Regions from separate parts of the Erwinia rhapontici genome, predicted to be linked through region 1. Evidence: predicted binding sites of a transcription regulator. Region 1 holds the regulator's gene; each other region holds the start of a gene.
What was found. Region 1 encodes PhoB, which activates phosphate uptake and scavenging genes when phosphate is short. Its sites were predicted from a motif close to CTGTCATAAAACTGNCNNAT; they were not measured.
Positions count from the first base shown of each region.

Region 1 (3,284 bases):
GCGGCTGATAACCGTAACTGTCTTCAAATAACTGGCGTTCTACCGCCTGCATCGGGCGGCTCATCGCACCTAGCTGAGCAGCCCCCGCGGCAAGCGCAGTCGGCGCAGTCGACGAACCGGCCGCCTGGATCTGCACATTCACACCGGGATACTGACGATTAAAACTCTCACCCCACAGCGCCATCAGGTTACCCAGCGTATCCGAGCCAACGCTGGTGAGATTCCCCGCCAACATGCCCTGCTTCGCCGGGACCTGCGAACTGACCAGCACCAGCGCCAGCGCGATTAACATTTTCATTGCATGGGTTCCGTGAGACTTAATGCAACGCATTCTCGACCAGTTCGGCACTGACAATCAACCTTGGTGGCAATTGAAAGCTGAAACAGGTTTCAGCGCCGGGCGTGCTGCTGATATCCAGGCGCGTATTGTGGTGGCTGAGCGCATGCTTCACGATAGCCAGCCCTAATCCACTACCGCCCGTCTGTCGGGAACGCGCTTTATCAACCCGATAGAAACGCTCGGTCAGGCGAGGCAGGTGTTCCGGTGCAATCCCGGGTCCATTATCTTTAACCTTAAACTGTGCCCCCTGCGGGCTGCGCAGCCAGCTGATATCAATACGCGTGCCATCCGGCGTATGGTTAACCGCGTTATACACCAGATTGGAGATCGCACTGCGCAGCTGCTCGTCGTTGCCAAACACGCGCAAATGCGGGTCGGTATGGAAATAAATATCATGGCGGCCGTTACTGAGCGTTTCCGCTTCACGCTGCAACACCCGCAGCATTATCGGCACATCCACGGTTTCCTGCAAATCGATTGCCGGGGCAGCTTCAATGCGTGACAAGGTCAGCAACTGTTTCACCAGGCTGTCCATGCGTTTAGTCTGCTCCTGCATGGTGTGCAGCGCCTTATCGCGCAGACTGCCCTCCAGCACGGAATCGTTCATCATCTCCAGATACCCCTGCAATACGGTGAGCGGCGTACGCAGTTCATGGCTGACATTAGCAAAGAAGTTACGTCGGGCCCCTTCCAGCTGATGCATCTGGGTGACATCACGCGCCACCAGCAACCATTGCCCTTCACTGTAAGGCATCACACGAAATTCAAGATGGCGATGGCTGTTCAGCACCAGCGTAAGCGGGCGAGAAAAATCACGCTGACGCAGATAGCGGGTAAACTCGGGGTAACGCAGCAGATTGAGGATATTCTGCCCGTTATCTTCCGGCCAGCGCAGCCCCAGCATCTGCTGTGCGAGGCCGTTGCACCAAAAAATCGTCCCCTCTTCGGTGGTCAGTACCACCGCATCAGGCAGAGATTCTGCACCGCTACGAAAACGTTTGATCAGATGACCGAGTTCACGGCGGCGGCGGCGGTTACGCGCCTGCATTTGATACAGGCCGTAAAACAGCGGTTCCCAGCTGCCACGGCCGCTGGGAGGTGTCATGCTGCGGTCAACCCACAGCCAGTGAGAGAGTCGAAGTAAGTTGTTGAAATGAAAGCCCAGCACACAGAGTACTGAGATTAACAGCAGCCAGGGGAGCCAACCCACCAGCAGCCCGAGCAGTAACGCGGGCAAACCGGCAAGCAGCAGCTCAAACAATAATCTCTTCCAGGAGAGGCGTTCCAACACGGTTCAGACTCCAGCGCGAACAATCAATAGCGTGCAGAGAAACGATAACCTGTTCCGCGAACCGTCTGCACCATACGATCGTGCCCGGTCAGTTCCAGCGCCTTACGTAAGCGACGAATGTGCACATCAACGGTACGATCTTCGACGTAAACGTTAGTTCCCCAGACATGGTTTAGCAACTGCTCACGGCTGTAAACACGCTCAGGATGCGTCATAAAGAAGTGCAGCAATTTATATTCGGTCGGCCCCATTTCCAGCGGTTGCGTGTCAGACATCACGCGATGCGATGACGGATCAAGACTCAGCCCCTGCATTTCAATCACCTCTTCCACCGCCATCGGTGAAATACGGCGCATCACCGCTTTAATACGGGCCACCAGCTCTTTGGGTGAGAAGGGTTTCGTAATGTAATCGTCGGCACCCACTTCCAGGCCACGGACGCGATCTTCTTCTTCGCCACGCGCGGTCAGCATCATAACCGGAATATCCCGGGTCATGGCTTCACGCTTCAGATGCTTAATAAACTGAATGCCGGAACCACCCGGGAGCATCCAGTCCAGCAGGATTAAATCCGGCCACGGCTCAATGAGCATACTTACTGCGCTGTCATAGTCCTCGGCTTCGATCGGTTGATAGTCATTTTGTTCCAGAACGAAACACAACATCTCACGGATTGGGGCTTCATCTTCAACCACCAGAATGCGCTTGGCCATTATTGCTCCTGCTACAGTGACAGGTTGTCACGGGGATATGCGGCGCCATTATGCGTCAGTTTTATGACACTTTTATGAAAAAAGCACCCCCTAAAAGCATTGATGGAATTAAATAAAATCCCCTCCTCATCAATATGTTTATCTGCTCTGAATAATTCGGGATGCAGGACAGGTATAATACTCCCCACGCTTTCTGCCATGAAAGGACCCCCATGCGCATCATTCATACTGCCGACTGGCATCTTGGCCAGTTTTTCTACACCAAAAGCCGGGCAGCCGAGCACCAGGCATTTCTTGACTGGCTGCTGGTTAACGCAGAAGCACAGCAGGCGGATGCGATTATTGTGGCAGGCGACATCTTTGATACTGGCTCTCCGCCGAGCTACGCACGTGAGCTGTATAACCGCTTCGTGGTCAATCTGCAGCAGACCGGCTGTCAACTGGTGGTACTGGGCGGCAATCACGATTCAGTCGCCATGCTGAATGAATCCCGCGAGCTGCTGGCCTGCCTGAACACTCGGGTGATCGCCGCCGCCTGCGACGATGTTCGTCAACAGGTTCTGGTTCTTAATCGCCGCGATGGCCAGCCAGGAGCACTGCTGTGCGCCATTCCATTTTTGCGCCCGCGCGATATTCTGCGCAGCCAGAGCGGGCAGTCAGGGCGCGAAAAGCAGCAAAGCCTGCTGGAAGCCATAACTGAACACTATCAGCAGTGCTGGCAGGAAGCGCTGAAACAGCGTGATGCACTGGGCCTGCCGCTACCCATTATTGCCACCGGCCATCTGACAACGATGGGCGTCACCAAAAGCGATGCGGTGCGTGATATCTATATCGGCACGCTGGATGCATTCCCCGCCGATTGTTTTCCCCCTGCGGACTATATCGCCCTGGGGCATATCCATCGCGCTCAGCGCATTGCCGATAGCGATCATATTCGCTA
Region 1 is NZ_CP085627.1:1,049,845-1,053,128, reverse strand. It holds gene LJN55_RS04925 (PstS family phosphate ABC transporter substrate-binding protein) at 1-298, opposite strand, end outside; gene phoR (phosphate regulon sensor histidine kinase PhoR) at 318-1,631, opposite strand; gene phoB (phosphate response regulator transcription factor PhoB) at 1,655-2,344, opposite strand; gene sbcD (exonuclease subunit SbcD) at 2,557-3,284, shown strand, end outside.

Region 2 (3,284 bases), 1.3 Mb from region 1:
CGACAGGCGAAGAACTCGCGGCTGTCGCCGCGAGAGAGGTGGTGAGAAGTAAGGTAGCGATAACGTTTTTCAACATAATGTTCCCTTCAATCAGAGTGAGTTCAGGCCCTGTTTGTGTTTCTTCTCGCTGAACATCGTCATCGTCAGCAGGATCACCGCCAGCACACAGCCGCCGATCATAATGATAAAGCCGCCATCCCAGCCGAAGTAATCAACGGTATAGCCGACGATAGCACTGGCGGCAACGGACCCACCGAGGTAGCCAAACAGACCGGTAAAGCCTGCTGCGGTACCCGCCGCTTTCTTCGGTGCCAGCTCCAGGGCATGCAGACCAATCAGCATCACCGGGCCATAAATCAGGAAGCCAATAATCATCATACAGGCCATATCCACACCAGGATTACCGGCCGGGTTCATCCAGTACACAACGGTGGCAATGGTCACCAACACCATAAAGAACACGCCTGTTGCACCACGGTTACCTTTAAAGACTTTATCCGACATCCAGCCGCACAGCAGCGTACCCGGGATACCGGCGTACTCGTAGAAGAAGTAAGCCCACGATGATTTATCCAGCGTGAAGTGTTTCACTTCTTTCAGGTAGGTCGGTGACCAGTCGAGGATGCCGTAACGCAGCAGGTAAACAAACACGTTAGCCAGCGCGATATACCACAGCAGTTTGTTCGGCAGGATGTACTGCATAAAGATCTGCTTAGCCGTTAGCTCATCTTCATGTTTCTCATCATAGTTCGGTGGATAGTCGTTTTTGTACTCCTCAATCGGCGGCAGGCCGCAAGACTGCGGGGTATCACGCATCAGCGCAAAAGCAATGATGGCGATAACAATGGCACCAAAAGCAGGCATATACAGCGCCGCTTTCCAGTCGTTAAACCAGGCCATACCGAGCAGGAACAGCAGTGGAGGGATACCACCACCGACGTTATGCGCACAGTTCCAGACGGAAACAATGCCGCCGCGCTCTTTCTGTGACCACCAGTGCACCATTGTACGACCGCACGGCGGCCAGCCCATCCCCTGGAACCATCCACACAGGAACAGCAGTACAAACATCACCATGATGCTGGACGTTGCCCAGGGGACAAAGCCCATAAACAACATGACTGCCGCGGCAAGTATCAGGCCAGCAGGTAAGAAGACGCGCGGGTTGGAGCGGTCAGAGACCGACCCCATAATGAATTTTGAGAAACCGTAGGCGATAGAGATGCCGGAGAGCGCAAAGCCGAGGTCACCACGTGAGAAACCCTGTTCAACCAGGTAGGGCATCGCGAGGGCAAAGTTCTTACGCACCAGGTAGTAGGCAGCATAACCGAAGAATATCCCCAGAAAGATCTGCCAGCGTAGCTTGCGGTATAACGGGTCAACGCGGCTGTCATCAACGCGGGGCTGATGTGCAGCAGGTTTGAAAAAACGTAACATTTTGGCCTCCCATGGCTCGAAAGACTGACATCCGGCTTCGAATGCGCAGAGTAGAGGAACAGGATCCTGTTAAAACAGGAATAAATGTTCCATTTCGCGCATAGCGTAGTCGTAATCAGAACAACTGACTGTGAAGAATGGCGCAAATGTTACAGTTTTATGACGAGATGGCTATATCTACATCACAAATCGGTGTTTTATTTTCATAATGAAACTATAAAGTGTGAGGATAGTCACATATGCAAACCCAGATAAAGGCTGTGGGTTTCGTTTGGTGAGTGATTTTGTTCTAAAAGGAAGGTTTTAATCTGGCAGAAGAACAAAGATTAACGCCAGCAGATGGCGTTAATCAGTCAGTCAATCGCTTAGGCTTTCTTCACCGGACGGATTTTCATCGTCAGGCCTTTGAGGAAGTTACGCAGAATTTGATCGCCGCATTCGCGGTAATTTTTATGCCCAGGTTTACGGAAGATCGCCCCAATTTCTGACTGTCCTACCGCAAAATCGGCACTTTTCAGTAGTTCCAGAATGTCGGTGGTTTTCAGGTCGAAGGCAACACGCAGCTTCTTCATCAGGATGTTATTGGTCATCTTGCGTTCGATAGAAGGCGCAGGTGCGTCTTCACTTTTGCCACGGCGTTCAAAAATCAAACCATTCAGAAAGTAACCCATGATGACATCAGGGCAGGGGCGATAGCCGGCTTCATCCTCTTTTTTCAGGAAGCTGTGCACTTCGGCTTCTGTTACTTCGCTCTCTGCCAGCGCCAGAATGCTCACAACTTTAGCATCGCTTAAATTCAGCATGTAACGCACGCTGCGCAGGACATCGTTATTGGTCATAGGGACTCTCTGTAGTGAAACAATTGCAGTGAGTGCAGTATAACTCGTCGTCCCTCAGGGTGCATCTGCGTTAGCGGCGTGCGCTGCCCTGAGTCACGAGCGCGGGTCAGCGTGTAACGCCAGTAGTCGACTGGCTGCCGTGCATGCTAAGGATGGCTGATGGAAGGATGTGGCACGCCAGGACGGGATGCATCACGAACCCGAGGCAGATGATCGCAGGCGTGCTGGCGGGCGGAACGAATAAAGGCTTCGATCACAGGCTGACGCTGTTCACCGTCGCGCACTGCCGCATACAGGCGGCTCCAAAGGCCCTCTCCCAGCGTTTTCGTTACCACCAGTCCCTGATGCTCAAAACTCTCCACTACCCAGTGTGGCAGCGCAGCAATCCCCATCTGTGCAGACACCATCTGAATCAGCAGTAGCGTGTTGTCTACGCTTTTCAACGTTGGGCTGACATCGGCCGGCTGTAAGAAATGACGCCAGATATCCAGGCGTTGGCGCTGAACCGGATAAATCATCAGCACCTCACTGGCCAGGTCTTCCGGTGAAATATGCGCCTTTTGCGCCAGGGGATGATCCGGTGCCAGCACCAGGCGGACTTCGAAATCAAACATAGGTGAATAAAACAGCCCACTGCGCGGCAGAATATCGGAGGTCAGTACCACATCCAGCTCTCCCTGTTGCAGGGCGGGCTGCGGGTCAAATGTCATCCCCGATTTGAAATCCATCACCACCTGCGGCCAGCTCTTGCGGAAATTGTTCAGCGCCGGGGTCAGCCACTGAATACAACTGTGGCATTCAATAGCGATGCGCAATGTGGTCTGGTGCGGTTCATGGCAGGCCTGCAATGCCTGCTGGATTTGCGGCAGCACCTGTTCCGCCAGTTGCAGCAAAATTTCTCCCTGTGGCGTGAAACGCAGCGGCTGGCTTTTACGTACAAACAGCCGGAACCCCAGACGTTGCTCCAGGTCGCTGAACTGATGAGATAACGCTGACTGCGTTTGATGA
Region 2 is NZ_CP085627.1:4,764,597-4,767,880, reverse strand. It holds gene glpQ (glycerophosphodiester phosphodiesterase) at 1-76, opposite strand, end outside; gene glpT (glycerol-3-phosphate transporter) at 91-1,437, opposite strand; gene LJN55_RS21935 (YehS family protein) at 1,803-2,276, opposite strand; gene metR (HTH-type transcriptional regulator MetR) at 2,423-3,284, opposite strand, start outside.
Region 2: the regulator PhoB is predicted to act here: its motif matches at 1,584-1,603, upstream of glpT (glycerol-3-phosphate transporter).

Region 3 (3,284 bases), 770 kb from region 1:
TTTGTGTCGACTAATTGTTTATTGTGTCGACTTTATTATTCCATTCCAACTTCACAGCGCCTGCGCACATGCCCAGGCGGAACTCCACGCCCACTGGAAGTTATAGCCTCCCAGCCAGCCGGTCACATCCACCACTTCACCGATAAAATAGAGCCCCGGTACATCACGCGCTTCCATCGTTTTCGATGACAGCTGAGTGGTATCGACGCCGCCCAGCGTGACTTCGGCGGTGCGGTAGCCTTCGGTGCCGTTAGGCTGCACGCGCCACTGGTGCAGCGCAGTCGCCAGATCGGCCTGCTGACGGCTGTTCAGCTGCTTCAGCGTGCACTCCGGTACGGTCCCCAGCAGTTGCAGGCACTCAACCAGACGTTTCGGCAGCAGTTTTGCCAGGGTGTTTTTCAGGCTCTGATTAGGATGACTGTTACGCTCATCATTAATAAACGCGTCAATATCCTGGCCTGGGGAAAGGTTAACGGTGACAAATTCACCCGGTAGCCAGTAGCTGGAGAGTTGCAGGACCGCCGGGCCAGACAGGCCACGATGGGTAAACAGCAGCGCTTCTTTAAATACCGTACCGTCTTCGGCGGTGAGTACCGATGGCACCGAGACGCCGGATAGTGTCTGAAGCTGTTCCAGCAGCGGTTTATGCAGGGTAAACGGCACCAGCCCGGCGCGGGTGGGAAACACCTTCAGGCCAAACTGTTCAGCCATTTTATAGCCGAACGGCGACGCACCCAGCCCCGGCATCGATAATCCACCGCTGGCGATCACCAGTTTCTCTGCCTGTACCTCTGTGCCGTTCAGTTGCAGCGTGTAGCCGCTGTCGTCACGCGTGACGGACACCACCTCACTGCGCAAGCGTAATGTGACCTGCCCGTTCTCACACTCTTTCAGCAGCAGGTCAACCACCTGCTGGGCAGAGTCGTCACAGAACAACTGCCCCAGGGTTTTCTCATGCCAGGCAATACCGTGACGGTTAATAAGATCGATAAAATCCCACTGGGTATAACGCGCCAGCGCAGATTTACAAAAATGCGGGTTATGCGACAGGTAAGCCGCAGGTTCGGTGTAAAGGTTGGTGAAATTACAGCGTCCGCCGCCCGACATCAGGATTTTACGCCCGGCTTTTTTGCCATTATCAATCAGCAGCACCCGCAGCCCTTTTTGCCCCGCCTGGGCTGCACAAAACAGACCCGCTGCGCCTGCGCCTACTACGATAACGTCAAACTTTTCCACCACACACTCCGCGCCGACTCTCAAAAACGCTGATTGTAGTGAGTTGGGGGCGGGGATACCAGCTTCAGGCCCCAATCGGGGTTGAAACATTTTGTAACTTTATGATTTTTTAGTCTTTTCACCCGTAACTGTCATCACATTGACACGTTACTGTCAAAAAAAGTCTATATTTCCCTTTCCCCGGGTGCGGTTTGTCGCTGATAATGCGCCGCGTTCATGTCCTCCAAAATGGCGTAACGCTTATGCTACATCTGTTTGCTGGTCTTGATTTTCATACCGGCCTGTTACTGGTACTCGCTCTGTTGTTTGTCTTGATCTACGAAGCAATCAATGGCTTCCATGACACGGCCAATGCAGTCGCTACCGTGATCTATACCCGTGCAATGCGCTCGCAGTTAGCGGTTGTCATGGCAGGGGTGTTCAACTTCTTTGGTGTACTGTTGGGCGGCTTAAGCGTGGCTTACGCTATCGTCCATCTGCTACCCACCGATCTGCTATTGAATGTGGGATCGGCTCACGGGCTGGCCATGGTCTTTTCCATGTTGCTTGCCGCTATTATATGGAATCTCGGCACCTGGTACTTCGGGTTACCGGCTTCCAGCTCTCATACTCTGATTGGTGCCATCATTGGTATCGGCCTGACCAACGCGTTGCTGACTGGCACCTCGGTGGTGGATGCGCTGAACATTCCCAAAATGATCGGTATCTTTATGTCGTTGATTATTTCACCGATTGTCGGCTTAGTGATTGCCGGTGGATTGGTGTTTATCCTGCGCCGCTTCTGGAGTGGGAATAAAAAACGTCAGCGGATTCATATGACTCCAGCCGAGCGTGAAAAGATCGATGGCAAGAAAAAGCCACCGTTCTGGACCCGTATCGCGTTGATTGTCTCGGCGATTGGCGTCAGCTATTCGCACGGCGCAAACGACGGCCAGAAAGGTATCGGCCTGATTATGCTGGTACTGATTGGCGTTGCACCGGCAGGCTTTGTGGTCAATATGAACTCCAGCGGTTATGACATCACTCGCACCCGCGATGCGGTCAACCATCTGGAACAGTATTACCAGCAGCATGCCACCTCGCTGAAGCATATCATCGAGATGTCACCGCCTGCGTTGCCAACGCCGGAAGAGGTGCCAACAGGTCCTCATGAGTTCCATTGTGATGCGGCGCGTGCTTTGCCTGCCATCCAGCGTGCTCAGGGTCTGCTGAACAACCTCTCCAGCTATGATGCGTTAAGCGTGGAACAGCGCGGCCAGCTGCGTCGCCTGCTGATGTGTATCTCAGACACCGCAGAGAAAGCCGCCAAGCTGCCGGAAACCAAGCCTGACGACAAACGCTTCCTCAACAAGCTGAAGGGCGACCTGCTCAACACCATTGAGTATGCTCCGGTGTGGATTATCCTGGCCGTCGCGTTGGCACTGTCACTGGGTACCATGGTTGGCTGGCGTCGTGTTGCCACCACTATCGGTGAGAAAATCGGTAAAAAAGGCATGACTTACGCACAGGGGATGTCTGCTCAGATGACGGCAGCCGTCTCAATCGGTGTGGCAAGTTATACCGGGATGCCGGTTTCAACCACCCACGTCCTCTCCTCTTCCGTTGCCGGTACGATGCTGGTTGACGGCGGCGGCGTGCAGGGGCGCACCATTAAGAACATCCTGCTGGCGTGGGTCTTCACCCTGCCGGTCTCGATTGTCCTTTCCGGTAGCCTGTACTGGCTGGCACTGAAGCTGATTTGATGTGCAGCGGGTGGACCGAAAAAGGTCCGCCCGAAGAATGCGCGATTCATCCAGAAGGCGCCCCCTTATCAGGGGCGCCTTTTTTAATGCCAGATGGCCAGCCCAATAAGACTGATAAACACCAACCCACAGAGTGAACTGGTTAATAAAAACTGCCCACGAACGCGCTCGCAGCGTCGGATAAATTCATCATCGTGATGATCAAGATAACGCTGTGCCCAGATATACCCGATCAGCCGCACCTGTTTACTCGGCTGCCCATGAGACGTAAAGAATCCAGCGCCATCTACATACTGATACAGCAAC
Region 3 is NZ_CP085627.1:277,261-280,544, forward strand. It holds gene LJN55_RS01170 (BaiN/RdsA family NAD(P)/FAD-dependent oxidoreductase) at 52-1,236, opposite strand; gene pitA (inorganic phosphate transporter PitA) at 1,479-2,978, shown strand; gene uspB (universal stress protein UspB) at 3,062-3,284, opposite strand, start outside.
Region 3: the regulator PhoB is predicted to act here: its motif matches at 1,365-1,384, upstream of pitA (inorganic phosphate transporter PitA).